DNA from 2 places in the Bacillus mojavensis genome. Region 2 is predicted to be linked to the other one. Evidence: riboswitches for the same ligand, from Rfam matches in the RefSeq annotation. Region 2 holds a riboswitch; the other holds the start of a gene.
What was found. Region 2 has a riboswitch for cyclic di-AMP ahead of ktrA (potassium uptake protein KtrA). Riboswitches for the same ligand answer to the same signal wherever they lie in the genome.
Positions count from the first base shown of each region.

Region 1: linked by a shared signal. The riboswitch ahead of kimA (potassium transporter KimA) and the one ahead of ktrA (potassium uptake protein KtrA) in region 2 are both predicted to bind cyclic di-AMP.

Region 1 covers NZ_CP051464.1:482,336-489,772, forward strand. Annotated here, with positions in the region: gene HC660_RS02435 (cellulose biosynthesis cyclic di-GMP-binding regulatory protein BcsB) at 1-1,849, shown strand, start outside; cyclic di-AMP (ydaO/yuaA leader) riboswitch at 1,985-2,129, shown strand; gene kimA (potassium transporter KimA) at 2,319-4,142, shown strand; gene HC660_RS02445 (NUDIX hydrolase) at 4,198-4,650, shown strand; gene HC660_RS02450 (pyruvate oxidase) at 4,713-6,437, shown strand; gene HC660_RS02455 (hypothetical protein) at 6,641-6,910, opposite strand; gene HC660_RS02460 (Nramp family divalent metal transporter) at 7,018-7,437, opposite strand, start outside.
Region 2 covers NZ_CP051464.1:2,971,166-2,978,602, reverse strand. Annotated here, with positions in the region: gene HC660_RS15660 (MFS transporter) at 1-896, shown strand, start outside; gene HC660_RS15655 (exo-glucosaminidase LytG) at 1,046-1,894, shown strand; gene HC660_RS15650 (YiaA/YiaB family inner membrane protein) at 2,002-2,265, shown strand; gene ktrB (Ktr system potassium transporter KtrB) at 2,302-3,639, opposite strand; gene ktrA (potassium uptake protein KtrA) at 3,646-4,314, opposite strand; cyclic di-AMP (ydaO/yuaA leader) riboswitch at 4,386-4,535, opposite strand; gene bslA (biofilm surface layer hydrophobin BslA) at 4,692-5,237, opposite strand; gene cudC (transcriptional regulator GbsR) at 5,446-5,988, opposite strand; gene betB (betaine-aldehyde dehydrogenase) at 6,189-7,437, shown strand, end outside.

The sequences.
Region 1 (7,437 bases), 1.5 Mb from region 2:
TTCTCCTTCTTCGTTAACGGCTGTGATTGACGATGAACCGGTCAAAACGGTAAAGCTAAACGGTGATTCAAAACGGAAAACACTGAAGCTGAACTTGACCAAAAGCCAGTCCGCCCAAGGCTACCACAGCATATCACTGAAATTTTACGGCGTCATGAAAGAGGGCGTCTGCGTCAGACAGGATACGTCCGGCAACTGGATCAAAATTTTTCCGGACAGCCGCCTGACACTGGCGGACAGCAGCGAAGCGAAGGGAACGTCACTTGAACATTACCCATACCCATTTGCCCAATCGGGTAATACAGCGGAAGAGACTGCTATTGTCATTCCGGATAACCCGACTTCGGCAGAAATTGAAGCGGCTGTCAAAACAGAAGGATACCTGAAAACTGCGGACAGCAGTGTCAGCATTTCGTTTGTGAAGGAATCTGAAGTGAAGCAAATCGACAAGCCGACCATTTTCATCGGTGTGGACAAGCATTGGAACGGCAAGGTGAAAAAGCTGATCAAACAAGCCGGCTTACAGGCAAAGGGAGAAACACTTCTGCTTGCGGAGCGCGTGCTGAAAGCGCAAGGCAAGCAGCAGCCGGTTCTGTTTGCTCAAGCGGCATCTGATGATGTGCTCTCAGAAAAAATCAGCGTCATCACTGATCAGACTTACACCGGCCAGCTAAGCGGAGAAACACTTTCTATTGGCAAGCTTCACAAGTCTGAAAAGCAGGAAAGCAATAAGCTGACCCTTGAGAAATTTGGGGCAGAAGATATGACTATTGGAGCTGACAAAACATCTTCAGCGCATTATTTTTATCCGGCTTCGGCGGTGATAGATCAAAACCAATCAGCCAAGCTGTCGCTTAAGCTAAAGAAATCGGAAACGATTCAAGCAGCCGCCGCAGAAAGCGATTCATCTTCTCAAGCAGCAGAGCTGAAGGTCCTAATCAACGGGCAGCCGCATTCGGTCCGCCTCAATGAATTAGGAAAAGAAGATAAAAACGGATACTATCATGTCACGCTGAAAGTAGACCCTAAGCTGCTGCAGAAAAACCGCTACATTGATATGCAGTTTATCACCACGGGCTTAAAGGAAGACAATCCTTGCAATACAACTGACGAAGAGAAATGGGTCTTTATTGATAAAAGCAGCACATTGTCTTACACCGTCAAAGGCACAGCTCCGTCAGCGAATTTTCAGGAGTGGCCGCTTCCTTACGCCGGAAATCAGGAACAGGCAACACTGATTGTGCTTCCTGACAGTGTGAGCCAACCTAAGCTTAAAGAGCTTTCTCTCGTTACTGATTCCTTCGGAAGCGAAGCCCAGCAATCATTTACAGTAAAGAAAGCATCTGAAGTCAAAGCGGATGACGCGAAAGGCCGGAACTTAATTTTCATCGGCGGTGTCAGCCAGTTCTCTCTTTTGAAAGAGAAATCTTCTGATCTGCTCGTGCCTCAAGCGAAAAACGGCTCGTTTGACGTGTCGGGCTTTGAAATGCTGAACGAGACAACGAAACAAGTGGCATTTACCCAGGCGTCTTTATGGGATGCAAATTATACGATGGCTGTTTTTGCGCCGCTGAAAGAAAATGGTGCAGCCGTCACAAAAGAAATGATCAGCTTTTTGAACAGCAATGATGACACGGCGACCGTCATCAATGAAACAAACAGCCAGCAGGTGTTTACAAACCACCAGCAGCTCAAATCGGAAACAAACAGTTCTGAAGCAGAAAAAACAACCCAAGATCAAGGCCAAAAACTGCTGTATATCGGCGTGCTGGCTCTCATTATGGTGATTGCGGCATGCTTCATTTGGGTCACCGTTAGACGAAGAAAAAGAAAGATAGATAGAGAATAAGACAGAGGCTGATATCAGCCTCTGTTTTTTTAATTTGGTTCAAATTTTCCATTTGTGGAACCTGTCATTTTATTTTTTTCTCAGGGCCGATAAGCCTCTTTACAACATACGTAAACGGGAGTATGATCTCTTTTAGAAAACAAATCGCTTAATCTGAAAACAGAGCGGGGGACCCATTTTGGCGGCATTTTGCCGCTCGGGGTGAATCCTTTTTAGGTAGGGCAAACTCTCATATGCCCGAATCCGTCAGCTAACCTCGTAAGCGTTCATGAGAGGAGATGAATGAAACCTGTGTTCGATGTTAAGGCACAGGGGCATCCGTTTGCCTCTGTGTTTTTTGCTGTTCAATTTTCAGAATGTAAATCGCATACAGAGACATCATAGCAGAAAGGACTATTATAAAATGTGAGAACAGATGCGGATGTTTTATTGTTTTAATGAAAAATGAAATTAAAAGGGGAAGACATCGATGTATCATTCAATCAAACGTTTTTTGATTGGGAAACCGTTAAAATCACAAGCAGCAGGAGAACAAAAACTGACAAAATTAAAGGCACTTGCCATGCTTTCCTCAGATGCTTTATCATCTGTCGCTTACGGAACGGAACAAATTCTTATCATATTGGCGGCGGTAAGCGCTGCTGCATTTTGGTATTCCATTCCGATAGCGGTCGGCGTACTCATTTTGCTGCTCGCGCTGATTCTCTCATACAGGCAAATTATTTACGCTTATCCGCAGGGCGGCGGGGCGTATGTTGTATCAAAAGAAAACCTCGGCGAAAAGCCCGGGCTGATTGCAGGCGGTTCATTGCTCGTCGATTATATATTAACTGTAGCAGTAAGTATTTCCGCAGGAACGGACGCCATCACCTCGGCGTTCCCGGCACTGCATGATTATCATATACCCATTGCTGTTTTGCTGGTTTTAGTGATTATGATTTTAAATCTGCGGGGGCTGTCAGAATCAGCATCAATACTTGCCTACCCGGTCTATCTGTTTGTGGCGGCTCTTTTCATCCTGATTGCCGTCGGTTTATTTAAGCTTATGACAGGGCAAATAGATCAGCCTGTCCACCATACACCGATCGGCACACCGGTAGCCGGCATTACGTTGTTTTTGTTGCTAAAGGCTTTTTCATCCGGCTGCTCCGCGCTTACCGGAGTTGAAGCGATCTCCAACGCGATTCCAGCCTTCAAAAACCCGCCTGCGCGAAACGCGGCGAGAACGTTGGCTATGATGGGGATCTTGCTTGCGGTTCTGTTTGCCGGTATCACAGTACTTGCATACGGTTACGGGACGGCTCCGAAACCGAATGAAACGGTCATTTCACAAATTGCGTCGGATACCTTCGGAAGAAATGTGTTTTACTATGTCATTCAGGGTGTGACATCGTTAATTTTGGTCCTTGCGGCGAATACGGGCTTTTCAGCTTTCCCGCAGCTTGCCTTCAACTTGGCGAGAGACCAGTACATGCCGCGCATGTTTACAGTAAGAGGCGACCGCTTAGGCTTCTCGAACGGAATTATCTTTTTAGGCGTTGCCTCAATTGTGCTGATTCTGTTATTTGGAGGGCAGACGGAGCACTTAATTCCGCTATACGCGGTTGGTGTGTTTATTCCATTTACGCTTTCGCAAACAGGAATGTGCATCAAATGGATCAAACAAAAACCAAAAGGCTGGATTGGAAAAATGCTGATCAACTCCTGCGGCGCATTGATATCGTTTATGGTTCTGTCCATCCTGTTTGTCACGAAGTTTAATGTCGTATGGCCTGTTTTGATCTTTATGCCGATCGTCGTTTTTTTGTTTTTCGCGATTAAGAATCACTATACGGCTGTCGGTGAGCAGCTTCGTATCGTAAACAAACAGCCGGAAGAAATCAAAGGTACGGTCGTGATTGTGCCTGTAGCGGGTGTCACGACCGTCGTGCAAAAATCCATTCAATACGCAAAGTCACTGTCAGATCAGGTCATTGCCGTTCACGTATCGTTTGACAGAGAACAGGAAAAGAAAGTGGAAAAACGCTGGGAAGAGCTGGATAATGGAGTGCGTCTTGTCACGCTTCACTCTTCGTACAGAAGCCTGATCCATCCGTTTGATAAGTTCTTGGAAACTGTTGAAGCAAAAGCAAAGAAGAAACAGTTTTCTGTCATGGTGCTGTTCCCGCAGTTTATAACAAAAAAACGCTGGCACACCATTCTGCACAACCAGTCAGCCTTCCTGCTGAGAGTCCGGCTGTTCTGGAAGAAGGACATAATCGTTGCCACATTGCCGTATCATTTTAAAAAGTAAGCAGCTAAGACCAAGGGACATCCCTTGGTCTTTTTTAAATAAAGGGGGAATGGCGGTGTATACGGAAGGGGCATTTGTTATAGTGACAAACGCAAAGCGGCAAATTCTGCTGGTCAAACGGAAAGACGTTCCTTTATGGGATTTGCCGGGCGGACGGGTTGAATCAGGAGAAACCCCGGAGGCAGCGGCGATCCGTGAGGTAATGGAAGAAACGGGATATCTGATAGAGCTTTCCGGGAAATTGGGTGTCTATCAAAGACCTAAGTTTCAGGACGAACAGCATGTGTTTGCAGGGAACATAACAGGCGGACAAGCGATAGAAAACGGCATGGAAACGGCCGGGCTGAAGTGGTTTTCGCCGGAGCGTCTGCCGCTTTTGATGGTGCCAAACCGGAAAATGCAAATCAGAGATTTTCTAAACGGTGCCGCGGGCATCAAGAGTACCGTCAAGGACAACAGCTTTTTGGCGGCTCTAGACCTGTTCAGAAGGAAATACAGCAAGCGATAGTTGCCTCCGGGTTTTAAACGGCTCCCCCTGTGGTATTGAAAAAGGAAAAAGGAGGATACGGCATGGCACACAAAACAGCAGGACAAACAATGACAGAACTGCTTGAACAATGGGGAGTTGATCATGTTTACGGCATCCCCGGAGACAGCATTAACGAATTTATTGAGGAACTGAGACACGAAAGAAATCAATTGGAATTCATCCAAACCCGCCATGAAGAGGTGGCAGCGCTGGCAGCCGCGGCTGAGGCAAAACTCACCGGCAAGATCGGTGTCTGCCTGTCAATTGCAGGGCCGGGTGCGGTGCACTTATTGAACGGTTTATACGATGCAAAAGCGGACGGCGCCCCTGTGCTTGCGATTGCAGGTCAGGTTTCCTCAGGCGAAGTCGGGCGGGACTACTTTCAGGAAATTAAGCTTGAGCAAATGTTTGAAGACGTGGCAGTGTTTAACAGGGAGGTACATAGCGCGGAGTCACTGCCGGATCTGTTGAATCAGGCGATCCGCACTGCCTACAGCAAAAAAGGCGTTGCGGTATTAAGTGTGTCAGATGATTTGTTTGCGGAGAAAATCAAACGGGAACCCGTTTATACATCACCGTTGTATATTGAAGGGAATCTTGAACCGAAAAAAGAACAGCTTGTGACATGCGCGCAATACATTAACAATGCGAAAAAGCCGATCATTTTGGCGGGACAGGGAATGAAAAAGGCAAAGCGGGAGCTGCTGGAATTTGCGGATAAAGCAGCGGCGCCGATCGTCGTCACGCTCCCCGCAAAAGGCGTTGTTCCCGATAAGCACCCGCACTTTCTCGGTAACCTTGGGCAGATTGGGACAAAACCGGCCTATGAGGCAATGGAAGAATGCGATTTGTTAATCATGCTCGGCACCTCGTTCCCGTATCGTGATTACTTGCCGGAAGACACACCGGCAATCCAACTTGACTCAGACCCGGCGAAAATCGGCAAACGATATCCGGTAACAGCGGGGCTTGTCTGTGACTCGGCTCTCGGTCTGCGTGAACTGACGGAGTATATTGAACGGAAGGAAGACAGAAGATTCCTAAATGCCTGCACTGAACATATGCAGCATTGGTGGAACGAAATCGAAAAAGATGAAACTGAGGCGACAACACCGCTTAAACCCCAGCAGGTCATCGCGCGTCTTCAGGAAGCAGCAGCAGACGACGCGGTGCTGTCAGTAGATGTCGGCACTGTCACCGTCTGGATGGCGCGGCATTTCAAAATGAACGCGAACCAGGATTTCATCGTTTCCAGCTGGCTTGCGACAATGGGCTGCGGCCTGCCGGGAGCTATAGCGGCGAGCTTGTCTGAACCGGAGCGCCAGGCCATCGCAGTCTGCGGTGACGGGGGATTTTCCATGGTCATGCAGGATCTCCCGACCGCGGTCAAATACAAGCTCCCGATTACGGTCGTTATTTTAAACAATGAAAATCTCGGCATGATTGAATATGAACAACAGGTCAAAGGCAACATTGACTATGTCACAAAACTTCAGAATGTTGACTATGCCGCATTTGCAGAGAGCTGCGGAGCAAAAGGCATCAAGGTGACCAGAGCGGAAGAGCTTGCGCCGGCCTTTCATGAGGCGCTACACTCCGATCAGCCGGTCGTTGTTGACGTAATGATCGGAAATGAACCGCCGCTGCCCGGCAAGATCACCTACGGACAGGCAAAAGGCTTCAGCAAATACATGCTGAAAAACTTCTTCGAAAATCAAAAAATCGAAATGCCGTCATTAAAGAAAAGCTTAAAACGGTTATTCTAAAAAAACAGGGGCGAGGCCCCTGTTTTTTGGATTTTATTGAATCATAAAATTGGTGGTTTGAACCTTTAAAATGACTCGTATACTTATTGGGATCAACATTTTCGCCGTGCCCAAAACGGACACAAGGACAAATGCATCTGCTTTGAAAAAGATCAGCGCATTTGTCCTTGTCTGTTTCATTCAAAATTAATGTCTTTATATGCTTATTTCCCTTTTTTCGAAAGTCCGAAAAAGAAAGGAAATGCAGAACCAACCAATAAAGTGCCGAATAAAAACATGCCGCCGATAAACACGTGAAAATTAGCGCCACCGGCTGTAAAAGCGGTAATTAAGGAAATGATACTGAGCACCACCATGGCGATGCCAGGCGCGATCCTCATTTTTTTACCTGTTGATTTATAAGCGATAACAGAACATAAAATTCCGATAACAATAGGGACAATCCATAAATAAAACAGAATAAATACTGACATTATCAAAACTCCGATTTTTTCTTCTATCATAACAAATTTCTGTAAAAAATGATATCAATGAGCTTTGAAGCCAAAATAAAAAACCGGCTCTATCAGCCGGTTTTTTTCTAACGAAACGTATCGACGATCAAAAACACATTCAAAGCAACAATCAGTACAGCGATCAGCCAAGAAACAACTGTTACCCATTTGGCATTGATCAGTGAACCCATAATCCGCTTATTGCTTGTGAACATAATAAGCGGAATTAAGGCAAAGGCAATGCCGAAGGAAAGAACCACCTGGCTCAGCACAAGAGCCGACGTCGGATTGACGCCTGATGCGATGATCAAGATTGGCGGAATGATTGTGATGAACCGCCGTACATACAGCGGGATGCGGTAATTGATAAATCCCTGCATAATCACATCGCCTGAAAGTGTTCCGACAGACGAACTGGATAGGCCCGCAACCAGTAGGCCGATTCCGAATAGCACGGCTGAAACAGGACTGACAAGATGACCGAACTGCTGAAACGCGACATCAAG
Region 2 (7,437 bases):
GGGGCTTGTCATCAGGTTATGTACGGGCTGGTTTTGGGGTTGCTTTATGTTTGCTCATCATACTGTTATTTGTAGAATATAAGGTAAAAAACCCTTTCATCTCTATTAAACAGATGCTGCTGCCTAAACCTGTGCTCGGTTTATTTATCATAGCGGCAGGAACGATTACGGTAGCTGTCAGCCTGGCAGCTTTTCAAGGCTTGCTTCGTCAAATGTATGATATTTCCCGAGATCATCTCATTCTTTTAAACATGACTCTATTGATCGGAGTGGCCATCGCGGCTATTGCGAGTGCTCTGTTATATGATAAAGTCGGACCAGGGATACTGGGGATTATAGGTTCTCTCATTCTCGTTTTTGTGAATGTTCAATGGCTTCATATGCAGTATCAATCATCTCTCTATGTGTTTGCGGCGCTGTTCATTATGCTGGCAGCAGGAACCGGTCTGACGGTCGCAGCAGGACTAATGGGAGCCGCTATGGGCGGCCCGCTTCCTGATTTGGTCAAAAGAATGACAGCTGTTCAGTTTTTAAGATTGTTTATCTATATGGGTGTGCCTATCCTGATCGGCTATTTCACGAAAAAGGATGCTGCCAGACAAAATGGATCAATGCAGGATGCGATGATGACTGCCTATCATGATCTCTTTTTGATTTCTTTTATCCTGAGCGTGCTGCTCGTTTGTTTATCGTTTTGTATGAACGCCACAGGTATGGGACACAAGCTGGCTCATAAGCCTCATGATAAAGGAAAACCAGCTCCGGAAAAACCAGCTGTTTCCGCACATGGATTGACAAAGGCTGCCGTAAAATCTCATAAAGTCATACATGATCAAGAATATCGTGATGCGCTCAGACATTTTAAACAGCACGGTCTTTCAAAAATAGATACTTGATCACTGCCTTTCCCTTGATGGGAAAGGCTTTTTGTGTACTCTCTCTCAAACTTTATCCCTAAAGAATTGAAAAATATTAGAAGTACAAGTAAAATTCTTAAAGGTAGATACTTTACACTCGTAATCTTTTAAATCGAAGGAAGGTTTTCATGGCCCGTAAAAAACTGAAAAAACGTAGACTCTTGATCTCTCTATTTTTCGTTGTATCGATTCCGCTAGCCTTGTTTGTTTTAGCGACAACTCTTTCAAAGCCAATTGAAACAGCCAAAGAACCGGAAGAAATTGATGAACAGCAAGTATTTATTGACAGCCTTTCCGGACATGCTCAAATTTTATATGAAAAATATCATGTTCTTCCCAGCATAACGATTGCTCAGGCCATACTCGAATCTGACTGGGGAAACAGCGAGCTTGCCTCTAAAGCCAACAACCTGTTTGGTGTAAAAGGAAATTATAAAGGACATCACGTCACCATGGAAACAGATGAATTTGAAAAAGGGGAAAGAAAAACGATCCGCGCGAAATTCCGCAAATACAGCACGTTTTTTGAATCAATGGATGATCACGCCAAATTATTTGTCCAAGGCACATCGTGGAATAAAAAGAAGTATAAGCCGGTGCTTGAAGCTGAGGATTATAAAGAAGCGGCAGGCGCTCTTCAAACATCAGGTTATGCCACAGACCCGGACTATGCTGGCAAAATCAGTGCCATTGTGGAAAAGTATGATTTAGATAAATACGATGAGGTGAATCCATCTCTGAAAGCTGTGGATTTAAAAGGGGCCATCAAAGACAGCGCCGTTCAAGATGTATGGTCTAAGCCTTCTACTGATGAACAATCCATTAAGCTGACCTCTGCGCAATCTTACGTTGGTAAAGATATAAAAGTTGTATCTAAAAAACAGAAAGGCCAGTCCGTATGGTACCAATTCCAAGTCAATAATAAACTGGTCGGCTGGATTGATGACTCAGCTGTTGAAATAAAGGAAGCAACCTGAGCCGTTTTTCCTGGTATTTTTATTTTTTTGTTCCATTCAGGGGAATTTGAGGTATAATATTCCACGGAAGTTATCACTTAATAACTATGCTTCAGGAGGGAACAAAGGTGCAGAAATATAGACGGAGAAACACGGTTGCCTTTACTGTATTAGCTTATTTCACTTTTTTTGCGGGAGTATTTTTGTTTTGTATTGGACTCTATAACGCTGATAATCTCGAACTCAATGAAAAAGGCTACTACATTGCAGTGATGATCCTTGTTGCGGTCGGCGCGATCCTTACACAAAAAGTGACGCGTGATAACGCGGAAGATAATGATATCATCGCGGAGCAGGAAAAAAGACAAAATCAATCTCATATTGAATCATAAAAAATCCGGCATGTAATATGCCGGATTTTTTTAACATCACCCAGTAAACACCTCGCCGTCAGGGTAACGAATATTTGATTTTTCTGTTTTCGCAAATGAAAAAACAAACGTCAACGGACCGATTCTTCCGATGAACATAATCGCAATAATGATGCATTTCCCCGCTGTTGTCAGTTCGGGAGTCAGCCCCATTGTCAGTCCGACCGTTCCGAAGGCGGAAAAGGTTTCAAAAACAATCTGGATAAACGGCGCTTGTTCTGTAATGGTCAGGACAAAAATGCCTATAAAGACGATGAACAAGCTGATAACACTGACTGCTAAGGCCTTAACGATGATCGGATATTTTATGGTACGGCGGAAAATAACTGTTTCTTTCTGCCCTCTTAAATAAGCGATGACAGACATTAAAATCACAATGAAAGTAGTCAGCTTAATACCGCTCGCCGTTGAGGCGCTTCCTGCTCCAATAAACATCAACAACAGGACAAATACAATGGTGCCTTCTCTCATGCTGCCAAAGTCCACAGAGTTGAAGCCCGCGGTTCTCGGCGTCACTGCCTGAAAATACGAAGCCCACAGTTTATCTGGTAAATGCAAGGAACCAAGCGTGCCGGGGTTGCTGTACTCTAAAATAAAGATGATCAGCGTAGCAGCAATATTTAAAATGAACGTTCCCGCAAGCATCAGTTTCGTATGTAATGAAAAGGCTTTGAAACGCCGATTTTTCAGGATGTCAAAAAGCACCGTAAACCCGATTCCCCCTGTGATAAATAAGAAAGTAATGACAAGGTTGACTGTAGGATCACCAACGTAGCTCATTAAATTATCCGGCCACAAAGAAAAACCGGCATTGTTAAAAGCGGATATCGCGTGAAACAGACTGGCAAACAATCCCGACGCCCAGCCATACTGGGGCACAAGCCGGATGGATAAGATCAGTGCGGCGATCAATTCGATACTGATTGAAAACAGAAACAGGACTTTGACAAGGCCTATCACGCCGCCGATTGTCGGCTGGTTTAAGGCCTCCCGGACCAGCATTCGTTCTTTCAATCCGATTTTTTTTCCTAAAATCATGACGATCAGAACAGCAAATGTCATAAAGCCAAGCCCGCCGACTTGAATCAGACCCATGATGACAGTTTGCCCGAACACCGTAAATTCTGTCCCCGTGTCAACAACTGCAAGCCCGGTAACAGTTGTGGCAGAAGCCGCTGTAAAAAGAGCATCTATCCATGACAACGGCTTCGCAGTAGAAATCGGGAGCTTTAACAAAAGAGAGCCGATAATAATAGTAAGAAAAAAACCAATCGCAAGCACTTGCGGGGGAGAAAAACGAACCCACTTGATTACAGTTTCCTTATGAAGTCTCACCTTTGTCTACATCCCTTCGTTTTCGAAGCGTTTAATATCCTTTTTATGACCCATCATCACCAGGCAGTCTTGTTCGTAAATCATCTCTTCCGGTGCAGGAGAAAGGCGAACATCTCCATTATGTTTAATTGCCAGGATGGTACATCCGTATTTCGCTCTAACATTCAGATCATGAATGGATTTGGAATTCAGTTTTCGTGTTGCCAGCAGCTCAACAATACTGTAATCATCGGATAAGTCGATATAATTCAAGACATTTTCATCAGAGAGACTTTGTGCGATTTTAACGCCCATATCCTTTTCCGGATGAATAATGCGGTCGGCGCCGATTTTTTCCAGCACCTTATGGTGATAATAATTTTGAGCCTTCACCCAAATATTTGGAATGTGAAGCTCTTTCAATAGCAAAGTGGTCAGTGTGCTCGCTTGAATATTCGCCCCAATAGCAACAACGACATATTCGAAATTACGAATTCCCAGTGAAAGCAATTCGTTTTCTTCAGTGGCATTGGCAATGACCGCATGGGTTGCGTAGGAAGCGAAGGCATTGACCTTTTCTTCATTAATATCAATGGCAAGGACCTCATGGCCCATTCTGTGAAGCTCTTTGCAAATGCTTCCCCCGAACCGTCCAAGCCCGATTACGGCAAATTGCTTGTTTTTTATTCTTCCCAATGTTCAAGACTCCCTTAATAAAATTAGCGTTTTGAAGTAAAAAAGACCATTACAAAGAATGGTCACAATAGACCTCCTCTCTGTATACGCCTACGAGGTTAGCTGTCGGATTAGGGATTCAGAGTACCCCTTCTTACTAAGTAAGATTCACCCCAAGGCCGTTTTGTGAAACAGCCAATCATTGGTTTCCCCGTTCGTTTTTGATTAAGCGGTAAAAGAGACTTTATGAAATTGAACACTCAAGAATTTACTCCTGTTTCTAGTGTTTGTCAATTTAAATTTAAAACAAGTGAAAAGATAGCTGGAAATAGAGGGAAAAGCGGGAGAAAGAAGTCAATAAACGTAAAAAAGACCGGCACAAAGCCGGCCCTCTGGGATTACTTACAGCCGCATGGCTGAGTCGGAGGTGTGCTGCGCTTAGCCACATCGATGCTGGCTTCCGCGTAAAATTTATTTCCGATGCTCAGTGATTTGTTTTCTGCACGGAAAGTATATGTACCAGCGGCAGGAAGTGTTTTGTTATTCAGTTTTAACTTAAATTCACCAGCGCCTAATAAATCAAGAGCCAGAGGTACTCTTACTGTTTTACCGTTATTGAGGATTTGTGTTTCGCGCAATGCATTTCCGTTCATCGTATCTTTTGTATTTGCTGTAAATCCGCTTGGCAATGTAAATTCCATTACGCCAAGGCTGAGAAGCGTGTTTGGACGGTATGTCAATTCGATATCAGAGAAAGACCATTCTGTTTTGCTCGTTCCTGTAATTGTTGCAAACAATGAAGCTGATGATTGAGTTCTCATCGTAGACTCAGTATGAGCAGAAGATGACTTAGATTCAGCTGCAAATGAAGCTGAAGGTGCAGAAACGAGTAAACCGAGACTTAATACACTGATAGCTAAAGAAGATAATAACTTGCGTTTCATAACAAAAATTCCCCCTAATAAGTGATAAAGATTAAAGGCCTGCCTCTGCTTTTCCACCTCCTCTTAAAGGCCAAATACAAATTTTACCTACATAAAATTACCATCAAATAAAATGGAAGTAAATGGGGTGTTTTTCCTGTATTTTTAAAATTTGTAGTAATTAAAGTGAAAAAACAAAAAAACGTCCGGTTTTCCAGACGTTTCTTAATTATTTTGTTTCAATTGGTATAAATTTAAAAATCTCTCCGCTCTGCACTGATTCAGCAAGACGTTTCAGCCAATCGTAGTAGGCTTTAGAACTTTCCAGCTGCTCGTATAAACGCTGCGCTTCATTCTTCATTTCCTCACTGAGCGTTTCCTTTTGCAATACCTCTTGTAAATCAGCCTGAGCCTCCTCAATTGCTGATACATTCACCTGAACTTCCCGTTCCCATTTTGGCGGAAAGAAATTTGTGAAAAATTTAAAGAAATCTTTTTCGGCTACAAATGTGTGCTTGCGGATGCCTCGGTGAAATGTCTTTTTCACGACATTTAAATCCTGCAGCTTTTTGACACCTGTACTCATACTGGGCTTGCTCATTTGCAGCTCCTCCCGCATTTCGTCAAGCGTCATCTCGTCCCGCATGTACATCGTTCCATATAATATCCCGACACTTCGGGTAATTCCGTAAAGATCCATTGTTTCAGCAATGGAGTCAATAACAAGATCCCGTGCCTGTTCTATAGCTGCAAATTCTGGATTTTCATCCATACTGACCCTCTTTTCCTTTAGAAAATTAAATTCGTTAAGTCATTTCTTTATGTTCTTTATCTTAACGAAACCTAGAGAAAAGTCAAAACGAAAAATCACAATTAGGGCTTTGACAGTTTAAAAACCATATGTTAGATTAAGGTTGTTAAAAACATTAAATTTTTATTTAACAAACTTTATTTTCGTCAAGGAGGACTTAGATGAGTCAAACATTATACATTGACGGTGAATGGATCAGTGCCGAAAAAGGGCAGGTCCGCAGTATTATTAATCCATTTAATCAAGAAGAAATTGCAACAGTTAGCGAGGGCGGACGTGAGGATGCCGTTAAAGCAATTGCTGCCGCACGAAAAGCTTTTGACACAGGAGAATGGCCTTCTCTTTCAGGGCTTGAACGCGGAAAAATAGTTCTGAAAATTGCGGAATTAATCAGACGCGATCTAGACGAGCTGGCCGAGCTCGAATCCCTTGATACGGGAAAAACACTTGAGGAAAGCAAAGCCGATATGGACGATATCGCCAATGTTTTTCAGTATTATGCTGGTCTGGCAGATAAAGATGGAGGAGAGATCATCTCATCTCCAATCCCTGATTCAGAAAGCAAAATCATCAGGGAGCCAATTGGCGTATGCGGACAAATCACGCCGTGGAATTATCCGCTTCTGCAAGCAAGCTGGAAAATCGCCCCGGCTTTAGCGGCAGGCAATACAATTGTCATGAAGCCGAGTGAGATCACACCGCTGACGACAATGAAAGTCTTTAAGCTGATGGAGGAAGCCGGAGTTCCAAAAGGTGTCGCAAACCTTGTGTTGGGACCGGGCGCCACAGTGGGTGATGAGCTTGCTGTAAACAAAGACGTTGACTTAATTTCGTTTACAGGCGGAATTGAAACAGGCAAAAAAATCATGCGGGCGGCAAGCGGCAACGTCAAAAAAATCGCGCTTGAGCTTGGAGGGAAAAATCCAAATATCGTTTTCAAAGACGCAGACCTGGAAGTCGCGGTTGATCAGGCGCTAAACGCTGTATTTTTCCACGCCGGCCAAGTATGCTCCGCCGGGTCCCGATTGCTTGTAGAAGAAGACATTCATGATCAATTTTTAGCAGAGCTTGTCAAACGGGCGAAACGCATTAAACTCGGAAACGGTTTTCACGAAGAGACAGAAAGCGGTCCGCTCATTTCCGCGGAGCACAGAGCAAAGGTTGAAAAATATGTAGAGATCGGACTGCAAGAAGGTGCAAAATTGGAGACTGGCGGCAAACGTCCGGAAGATCCAGCACTTCAAAATGGTTTTTTCTATGAACCTACCATTTTCTCAAACTGTACATCTGACATGAGAATTGTTCAGGAAGAAGTATTCGGGCCAGTATTAACAGTCGAGACATTCAGTTCTGAAGAAGAAGTAATCTCACTGGCGAATGATACGATTTACGGATTGGCCGGAGCTGTAT